Regions from separate parts of the Streptomyces sp. NPDC031445 genome, predicted to be linked through region 1. Evidence: predicted binding sites of a transcription regulator. Region 1 holds the regulator's gene; the other holds the start of a gene.
What was found. Region 1 encodes HspR, which represses chaperone genes until heat shock. Its sites were predicted from a motif close to TTGAGNNNNNNNNNCTCAA; they were not measured.

Region 1 (4,663 bases):
GTCCATCGCGGCCTGGATGCGGGAGAGCCCGTCCAGGACCCGGATGGCGCTGCCCTCGGCCGGCGCCGCCAGCGCGTCCAGCCGCCTGCCCAGGCCCGCGTACCACTCGAACGCGGCCACCGCCGAGCCCACCCGCCGCTGGCTCGCGCTGACCTCGTCGTAGACCCCGCGCAGCAGCCGGGTCATGACCTCCTGCGGGGAGGTCGGCACCAGCCATTCCATGTCGTCCGGGTCCGGGTGCAGCAGGGCCAGTTCCAGCAGGCAGGGCACCGGTTCGGCGTCCGTGCGCGGCACCCGCCCCCGGCGCACGGCACGGGAGTACACCCGGTCCCCGGCTGCACACAGCCGGTCGGCACCGTGAGGATGCTCCTCCGCCCCGTGCCCGGCCATCGCCCATTCCACCCCCGGTGTGCTGCCTCTTCCGTGGCGCAACTATGCGCGGCGCCGAACCGGGTCCGCAACACGGCTCCTTCCACGGCGGCCACCGGAAAGCGGGGGTGTGTCCGGGTTTCGGCACCGGTCCGCGCCGCTCACCGCGACGAGCCGGGGGGTGGAAAAGCGGGTGTCCTACTTCAGGCCGATCGCCGTGCAGGCCGCCTTGTACCTGGCGGTGCAGATGTCCCCGACGGTGTAGATGCCGTCCGCGACGACCGTGTCCTTGACGGTGCGCTGGGTCAGCGCGGTCACCTGGACCAGCTTGGCCGGGATGTCCTTGGTGGTGGGGCTGTCCACCCGGTCCTGGGTGAGGGCGTCGAACTGGATGTCCTTGCCCTGGAGCTTGGTGACGGCCATCTGCGCGGCGGCCTCGGCCTCGTCCGGGTAGGACTTGTAGACGCTCATGTACTGGTCCCCCGTCACCACGCGCTGCACGGCGTCCAGTTCGGCGTCCTGGCCGGTGATCGGGGGCAGCTTGGTGACACCGGCCGCCTTCAGGGCCTTGATGATGCCGCCCGCCATGCCGTCGTTGGCGGAGTAGACGCCGGCGATGTTGTCCTTGCCGATCTTCGCGATGGCCTTGGCCATGTTGGCCTCGGCGTTCTCCGGCTTCCACTTGACGGTGTCGAAGCTGTCCGCGATGTCCACCTTGCCGTTCAGCTCGGAGAGCGCGCCCTCCTTGAACTGCTTGGCGTTCGGGTCGGTGGGCGAGCCGTTCATCATCACGATCTTGTCGGAGGTGTCGACGCCCGGGCCCAGGGCCGCCAGCAGCGTGCGGCCCTGCACCTCGCCGACGAGTTCGTTGTCGAAGGAGATGTAGGCGTCGATCGGGCCCTCGGCGAGACGGTCGTAGGCGATGACCGGGATGCCCGCGTCCTTGGCCTTCTTCACCTCGCCGGCGATGGCGTGCGCGTCGACCGCGTCGACCAGGATGACGTCGACCTTGCCGTCGATCATGTGCTGCATCTGCTCGGACTGCCGGGCCGCGCTCGCGTCGGCGTTGGCGTACTCCACCTTGCCCTGCTTCTTGGTGAGTTCGGCCACCTTGTCCCTGATGATGGGGTAGTCGAACCTGTCGTAGCGGGTGTTCGCCTTCTCCGGCAGCAGCAGGCCCACCGTGATGTCGTTGCCCTTGGTCGGGCTCGCGCTCGCGCCGTCCCCCGTCACGTTCAGCACGCCACAGCCGGCGAGCGAGAGGGTCATCGTGGACGCGGCCACGGATATGGCGATACGACGCATGCGAGGGCTCACTTCAGGTGCGTTCCGGACGTGGGCGTTGCTATACGGCCCAGGTGTCTGAAAAGACAACGCGCAGGCCACACCCGGCGTCAAGAAGAATCACTTAACGAGTGCGCAACAGCACGCTCCGCTGCACCTGTGAAGGTCGCGCGAAACCCCCTTCAAGGACCCTTTACGGGCCGTCCACGTCAAGGGAGTTCATGGGAACGGCAAAGATCCGGACATCCAGGACGGTCCCGCACGGGCCGTTACCGGACACGAAGAGGGGCCCGGAATCCGGGCCCCTCTTCGTGTGCGCCTGTGCGCGTCAGTCCTGCTGCTGCCGTTTCGGCCGCCACACCACCAACGCGCTGGTCTGCTGCACCTCCTGGTACGGCACCAGGTCGCGCCGGTAGGAGGCGTGCACGGCGGCCTCGCGCTGCTGCATCGCCGCCGCCGCGCCGTCCAGGGCCGCCTCCAGCTCCGCGACACGGTGCTGGAGCGCGGTGACCTGGTTCTCCAGTTCGATGATCCGCTTGATGCCGGCCAGGTTGATGCCCTCGTCCTGCGACAACTGCTGCACCTGGCGGAGCAGTTCGATGTCACGGGCCGAGTAGCGGCGGCCCCGGCCGGCGGTGCGGTCGGGCGAGACCAGGCCCAGGCGGTCGTACTGGCGCAGCGTCTGCGGGTGGAGTCCGGAGAGCTGGGCCGCCACCGAGATGACGTAGACCGGGGTCTCCTCGGTCAGTTCGTACGGCCCACGAAAATTGTCACCGCGTCGACGGCCGTCCATCACTCTCAAGCTCCCTTCGCGGCCTCGAACAGCTCCGCCCGCGGGTCCTCGCCCGCGGTCGCCTCGCGATACGCCTCCAGTGCGTCACGAGCCTTCCCCGACAGGTCCGTCGGGACACGCACCTCGACGGTGACCAGGAGGTCGCCGCGGGTGCCGTCCTTGCGGACCGCGCCCTTGCCCCGGGCGCGCATGGTACGGCCGTTGGGCGTGCCGGGCGGCAGTTTCAGGGTGACGGGCGGGCCGCCGAGGGTCGGCACCCGCACCTCACCGCCGAGGGCCGCCTCGGGGTACGTCACCGGCACGGTGACGGTGAGGTTGTCGCCCTTGCGTCCGAACACCGGGTGCTCACCGACGTGGACGACCACGTACAGGTCGCCGGCCGGTCCGCCCCGCTCGCCGGGCGCGCCCTTGCCGCGCAGCCGGATCCGCTGCCCGTCGGTGACGCCCGCCGGGATGCGGACCTGCATCGTGCGCGACGACTTGGCGCGCCCGCTGCCCTTGCACTCCGTGCAGGGGTGCTCGGCGATCAGCCCGCGGCCCTTGCAGTCGGGGCAGGGGTCGGTGAGCGAGAAGCCGCCGCCGGACCCCCGGGCGACCTGGCCGGTGCCGACGCAGGTCGGGCACACGCGCGGTGTGCCGTTCTCGTCGCCGGTGCCCGAACAGGCCTTGCAGGGCGCCTGGGAGGACATCCGCAGGGGCACCGTGGCCCCCTCGATGGCCTCCGTGAAGCTCAGCGTGACCTCGGACTCGATGTCCTGGCCGCGCCGGGGCTGGGTCCGCGTGCCCGCGGCGCCGCCGCCGCGGTTGAACAGGCCCCCGAAGACGTCACCGAGTCCGCCGCCGAAGCCTCCGCCCTGGGCGGCGCCTCCGAAGAGGTCGCCCAGGTCGAAGTTGAAGGAGCCGCCGGCCGCGCCCGGCCCCGGGCGGAAGCCGCCGTTGCCGAACAGCGCGCGCGCCTCGTCGTACTCCTTGCGCTTCTTGGGGTCGCCGAGGACGTCGTTCGCCTCGGAGATCTCCTTGAAGCGTTCCTCCGCCTTGGCGTTGCCCTTGTTGGCGTCCGGGTGGAACTCGCGTGCGAGCTTCCGGTACGCCTTCTTGATCTCGGCCTCGGTGGCGTCCTTGGGGACGCCGAGGACCTTGTAGTAGTCCTTCTCGATGAAGTCCTTGGTGCTCATCCTCGACGCCCCTCCTTCCCGTCAGTGTTCCCGTCAGCCCTCGTCCGGGCCACCGTTCTCCTTGTCGTCGGCCGCCGGCGCCTCCTCGGCGTCCTCGGCCTTGACGGTCTGCGCGCCGGGCTGCGGTTCGGCGACGGCCACCCGCGCGGGGCGGATGGTGCGCTCGCCGATGCGGTACCCGGGCTGCAGGATCGCCACGCAGGTCGTCTCGGTGACGTCCGGCGCGTAACTGTGCATCAGGGCCTCGTGGATCGTCGGGTCGAAGGGCTCGCCCTCCTTGCCGAACTGCTGGAGGCCCATCTTGGCCGCGACGGTCTCCAGCGACTCGGCCACCGACTTGAAGCCGCCGACCAGCTCGCCGTGTTCCCGCGCGCGGCCGATGTCGTCGAGCACGGGCAGGAGCTCGGTCAGGAGGTTCGCGATGGCGATCTCCTTGACCGCGATCCGGTCGCGCTCGACCCGGCGGCGGTAGTTCTGGTACTCGGCCTGGAGCCGCTGGAGGTCCGCCGTGCGCTCGCTCAGCGCCGTGCGCACCTGGTCCAGCTGGGCGACCAGACCGGCGTTCTCTGCGTGTCCGTCCCCGGCCGGGGCCGCCCCCTCCTCGGGGGCGGCCTTCGGCTCGGCGTCGTCGGAGGTGGCGCCGGAGGGGACGTCGGGCTTCTCCTCGAAGCCCGGGGTCTCCTCCGTCATTACGCGGCCCCGTCCTTGCGCTCGTCGTCCACGATCTCGGCGTCCACGACGTCGTCGTCGGCCTTGGCCTCACCGGCGCCGGCGGAGGCACCGCCCGCGGCCTGCGCGCCCTGGGCGTCGGCGTACAGCGCCTGGCCCAGCTTCTGCGAGACGGCGGCGACCTTCTCGGTGGCGGAGCGGATCTCGGCGGTCTCCTCGCCCTTGAGGGCTTCCTTCAGCTCGCCGACCGCGGCCTCGACCTCGGTCTTGATCTCGCCGGGGACCTTGTCCTCGTTGTCCTTGAGGAACTTCTCGGTCTGGTAGACCAGCTGCTCGCCCTGGTTGCGGGCCTCGGCGGCCTCGCGGCGCTTGT
Region 2 (4,663 bases), on a different contig from region 1:
AGCCCCGCCCCGCCCGTCTCCGGGTCGGCCAGGGACGCCTCCACGAAGAGCACGTCGCCGCCGGCGCCGGTGACCGCGAGGCCGGTCGCCACACCGGGGACGGCCGTACGGCGCTCGGCCGGGTCCTGGGCGGACTCGGGAACGTGGTGCGGCCGGCCGATCAGCCCGCGCAGATCGCCGTCGGTGACGGTGAACGGCAGCTCGCGCTCGCCCAGTTCGTGCTGGGCCGCGATCTTCCGCAGCAGCCGTGCGATGGAGCGCTCCAGGGTCCGCACGCCCGCCTCGCGCGTGTACTCGCCGGCGAGCTTGCGCAGCGCGCTCTCGTCCAGCGTGACCTCGGCCTTGTCCAGGCCGGCCCGCTCCAGCTGGCGCGGGAGCAGGTGGTCCCGGGCGATGACGACCTTCTCGTCCTCGGTGTAGCCGTCCAGGCGGACGATCTCCATCCGGTCGGCGAGCGCCTCCGGGATGGCCTCCAGGACGTTGGCGGTGGCGAGGAAGACCACGTCGGACAGGTCCAGCTCCACCTCCAGGTAGTGGTCCCGGAAGGTGTGGTTCTGCGCCGGGTCGAGCACTTCGAGGAGGGCGGCGGCCGGGTCGCCCCGGAAGTCGGAGCCCACCTTGTCGATCTCGTCCAGCAGGACCACCGGGTTCATGGACCCGGCTTCCTTGATCGCGCGTACGATCCGGCCGGGCAGCGCGCCGACGTACGTGCGGCGGTGACCGCGGATCTCGGCCTCGTCCCGGACGCCGCCGAGGGCGACGCGGACGAACTTGCGGCCCATGGCGTGCGCGACGGACTCGCCCAGCGAGGTCTTGCCGACACCAGGCGGGCCGACGAGCGCGAGCACGGCACCGCCGCGCCGGCCGCCGATGACGCCCAGGCCCCGTTCGCCGCGCCGCTTGCGCACGGCCAGGTACTCGGTGATGCGTTCCTTCACGTCCTCCAGGCCCGCGTGCTCGGCGTCCAGCACGGCCTTGGCGCCCTGGATGTCGTACGCGGAAGCGCTGTCATCGGTTCGCTCGTTCCACGGCATCTCCAGGACGGTGTCCAGCCAGGTGCGGATCCAGGAGCCCTCGGGCGACTGGTCGGAGGCGCGCTCCAGCTTGTCGACCTCCTTGAGGGCCGCCTCGCGGACCTTCTCCGGCAGGTCGGCGGCCTCGACGCGGGCGCGGTAGTCGTCGGACTCCTCGCCGTCCTTCTCGCCGTTGAGCTCGCGCAGTTCCTTGCGGACGGCCTCCAGCTGACGGCGCAGCAGGAACTCGCGCTGCTGCTTGTCGACGCCCTCCTGGACGTCCTTGGCGATGGTCTCGGCCACGTCCTGCTCCGCGAGGTGGTCGCGCAGCTGCTGCGTGGCGAGCTTGAGCCGGGCTACCGGGTCGGCGGTCTCCAGCAGTTCGACCTTCTGCTCGGTCGTCAGGAACGGCGAGTAGCCGGAGTTGTCGGCCAGCGCCGGCACGTCGTCGATGGCCTGGACGCGGTCCACGACCTGCCAGGCGCCGCGCTTCTTCAGCCAGGTGGTGGCGAGCGCCTTGTACTCCTTGACCAGTTCCGCGACCTGGCCCGGCAGCGGCTCGGGAACGGTCTCCTCGACACGGGCGCCCTCGACCCAGAGCGCGGCGCCCGGGCCGGTGGTGCCGGCGCCGATGCGGACGCGGCTGCGGCCGCGGATCAGGGCCCCGGGGTCACCGTCGGCGAGCCGGCCGACCTGTTCCACCGTGCCGAGGACGCCGGTCTTGGCGTACGTGCCGTCGATGCGCGGCACCAGCAGCACCTTGGGCTTTCCGGGTTCGGAGCGGGCGGCGGCCTGGGCGGCCTCCACCGCGGCCCGCACCTCGGCGTCGCTCAGGTCCAGCGGAACCACCATGCCGGGCAGCACGACCTCGTCGTCGAGCGGCAGCACGGGCAGGTTCAGCGTGAACGCCGGTGACTCAGCAGCCATGATCTCCCCTTCGGCAGTCAACTTGAGCTATGCCGACTCAATGTTCTGGCGGGGCCTATTGTTCCCGGGGTTCTGTTCGCTCTGAGCGATCACCCCGGCCGACGGTGCTGAGCTGCGGAAACGCGTGCGGCCGCGGGCCGTTGGGGTGAGCGCGGCCCGGTCAGGCCGGGCGGTGCCACCGTCGGACCAGCGGCCAGGTCGCCACGCCGATCGTCAGGGCGATGACATGGCCCCAGTTCGTCAGCGGGTCCGCGTACGCCAGCAGGTCGCTCAGCAGCCCGCCGGCCGCCAGGCTCAGCAACGGCCAGCGCAGCCAGGGCCGCAGCAGGCCCGTCAGGGCGCCGGTGCTCGTGGCCACGCCGAAGCTGATGCCGTAGTCGAGGCGGTGCAGCGAGGTGTCGGGCAGGTGGCCCAGCAGGACGGCGAGGCCCACCGGGACCTCGGTGGCGAGGGTGGCCAGGACATGGCCGGCCAGGAAGACGCAGGCGGCCCGCGCTCCCCCTATCCGCCGCTCCAGCGCCGTGAGCACCAGCACGAACGCGACCGTGTACGGCGTGAGGACGCCGCCCGCGACCCACAGCGCGCTGGCGACCAGCACGAGCACGGGGGTGCGCACCAGGTGGGCCACGTCGGTGCTGGAGCCCTGGTGGAGCGAGTCCACGAGGCCGGGGTCGGCGTGGGCCGCGATCAGCGAGGTGACGGCAAGGAGGACCGCGTAGCCGAGGGTGAACGGGGTGCCGGCGGGGGTCGGCAGCAGGTGCCAGGGGCGGGGCGGCCGGTGGGACCGCGGGGCGGGCGGCGCGGGGGCGGAGGCCGCGGTGGCGGCGCGCTGGCGGGGCATGCCGTCCAGCAGGCCCGCGAGGACCGGGGCCGGGACGGCGGCCGTGCCGTCCGGAAGGGTCGTGCCCGGCGCGGGCGGGTACGCGTCCGGCGTGGGACCCGTCGTGCTCCGTTCCACGGTGAGTCGCTCCTTCCGTCGCGCCCCACCCTTCGTGCTCGGCCCGGCGCTGTCCATGACCGACGCCACACCGCGGCGGATTCACGGCGACCTCTCACCCGCCAGGCGGTTGCGCCCCCGGCCCGGACCACCACCCGTCCGTGGGTGTCCTGCGCAATTCCCGTGAACACCGCGCCCCGTTCCAGCAGGATGGGGGCATGACTGCCGTGTACGACACTCCCGTGGTCCTGGACCGGCGCGACGGCCCGTACGGCGAGGTGGTGCTGCGCAGACACGGTGCGCTGCTGCAGATCATCGCCAACGGCTGCTTCCTGATGGACACCTCGGACGGCCGCTCGGAGCGGCTGCTGGTCGACGCGGCCCGTGCCGCGCTGGACGGGCGGCCGGCGCCCGAGGTGCTGATCGGCGGGCTGGGCGTGGGGTTCTCGCTCGCCCACGCCGCCGCCGACCCGCGGTGGGGGCGGATCACCGTGGTGGAGCGGGAACCGGCCGTCATCGGCTGGCACCGGGACGGACCGCTGGCCGAGGTGTCCGCCGGCGCGCTCGCCGATCCGCGCACCGCGATCGTGGAAGCGGATCTCGTGCGGTACGTCAATGAGACGTCGGACACGTTCGACGCGCTGTGCCTCGACATCGACAACGGGCCCGGATGGACCGTCACCGAGGACAACGACAGCCTCTACTCACCGGCCGGACTCGCCGCCTGCGCACGGGTGTTGAGGCCCGGCGGGGTGCTCGCGGTGTGGTCGGCCGAACCCTCCCCGGAATTTGAAGGAAGCTTGCGGAATGCCGGGTTCCAGCAGGTGCGTACCGAAGAGGTGCCGGTTGCCCGGGGCGTTCCGGACGCCGTCCACCTCGCCGTCCGACCTGGATAGCGACAGCACGGCCGGTCACCGTAATGTGCTGCCCTGACGCCGATCATTCAAGCGTCAAACGCAGACATGGGATCACCCCACTGATTCCGGAAAGCAACAACAGGGGCGGGCGATGGAGCAGACACACACCTCCCAGAGCGGCGCGGCGACGACCACTCCGGGCGCACAGCGCCGGGTGCTGGTCGTCGAGGACGACCCCACGATCGTCGACGCCATCGCGGCCCGGCTGCGCGCCGAGGGATTTCTCGTGCAAACCGCGGCCGACGGTCCGGCCGCGGTCGACACCGCCGAGGCATGGCAGCCCGATCTGCTGATCCTCGACATCATGCTGCCGGGCTTCGACGGCCTGGAAGTGTGCCGGCGGGTGCAGGCGCAGCGGCCGGTGCCGGTGCTGATGCTGACCGCGCGGGACGACGAGACGGACATGCTGGTCGGGCTCGGCGTGGGCGCCGACGACTACATGACCAAGCCGTTCTCGATGCGGGAGCTGGCCGCACGCGTGCACGTGCTGCTGCGCCGGGTGGAGCGGGCCGCGCTGGCCGCCACCACCCCGCGCTCCGGCATCCTGCGGCTCGGCGAGCTGGAGATCGACCACGCGCAGCGCCGGGTGCGGGTGAAGTCCGAGGACGTCCACCTGACGCCCACCGAGTTCGACCTGCTGGTGTGCCTGGCGAACACCCCGCGCGCGGTGCTCTCCCGGGAGCAGCTGCTGGCCGAGGTGTGGGACTGGGCGGACGCCTCCGGCACCCGTACGGTCGACAGCCACATCAAGGCGCTGCGGCGGAAGATCGGCGCGGAGCGCATCCGCACGGTGCACGGCGTGGGCTACGCGCTGGAGACGCCGACCCCATGAGCGACAGCGGGCGCCGGACCGCGCGGAGGAGCCCCGG

Region 2: a site for HspR is predicted at 1,963-1,981, ahead of lon (endopeptidase La). Genes of this name have one in related genera too.

What each region holds. Positions count from the first base shown of each region.
Region 1 covers NZ_JBVIJO010000003.1:305,755-310,417, reverse strand. The annotation lists gene ACZ5DC_RS11670 (helix-turn-helix transcriptional regulator) at 1-390, opposite strand, end outside; gene ACZ5DC_RS11665 (sugar ABC transporter substrate-binding protein) at 568-1,674, opposite strand; gene ACZ5DC_RS11660 (heat shock protein transcriptional repressor HspR) at 1,982-2,446, opposite strand; gene dnaJ (molecular chaperone DnaJ) at 2,452-3,621, opposite strand; gene grpE (nucleotide exchange factor GrpE) at 3,655-4,311, opposite strand; gene dnaK (molecular chaperone DnaK) at 4,311-4,663, opposite strand, start outside.
Region 2 covers NZ_JBVIJO010000011.1:195,987-200,649, reverse strand. The annotation lists gene lon (endopeptidase La) at 1-1,940, opposite strand, end outside; gene ACZ5DC_RS27405 (rhomboid-like protein) at 2,101-2,898, opposite strand; gene ACZ5DC_RS27400 (spermidine synthase family protein) at 3,096-3,773, shown strand; gene ACZ5DC_RS27395 (response regulator transcription factor) at 3,886-4,626, shown strand; gene ACZ5DC_RS27390 (HAMP domain-containing sensor histidine kinase) at 4,623-4,663, shown strand, end outside.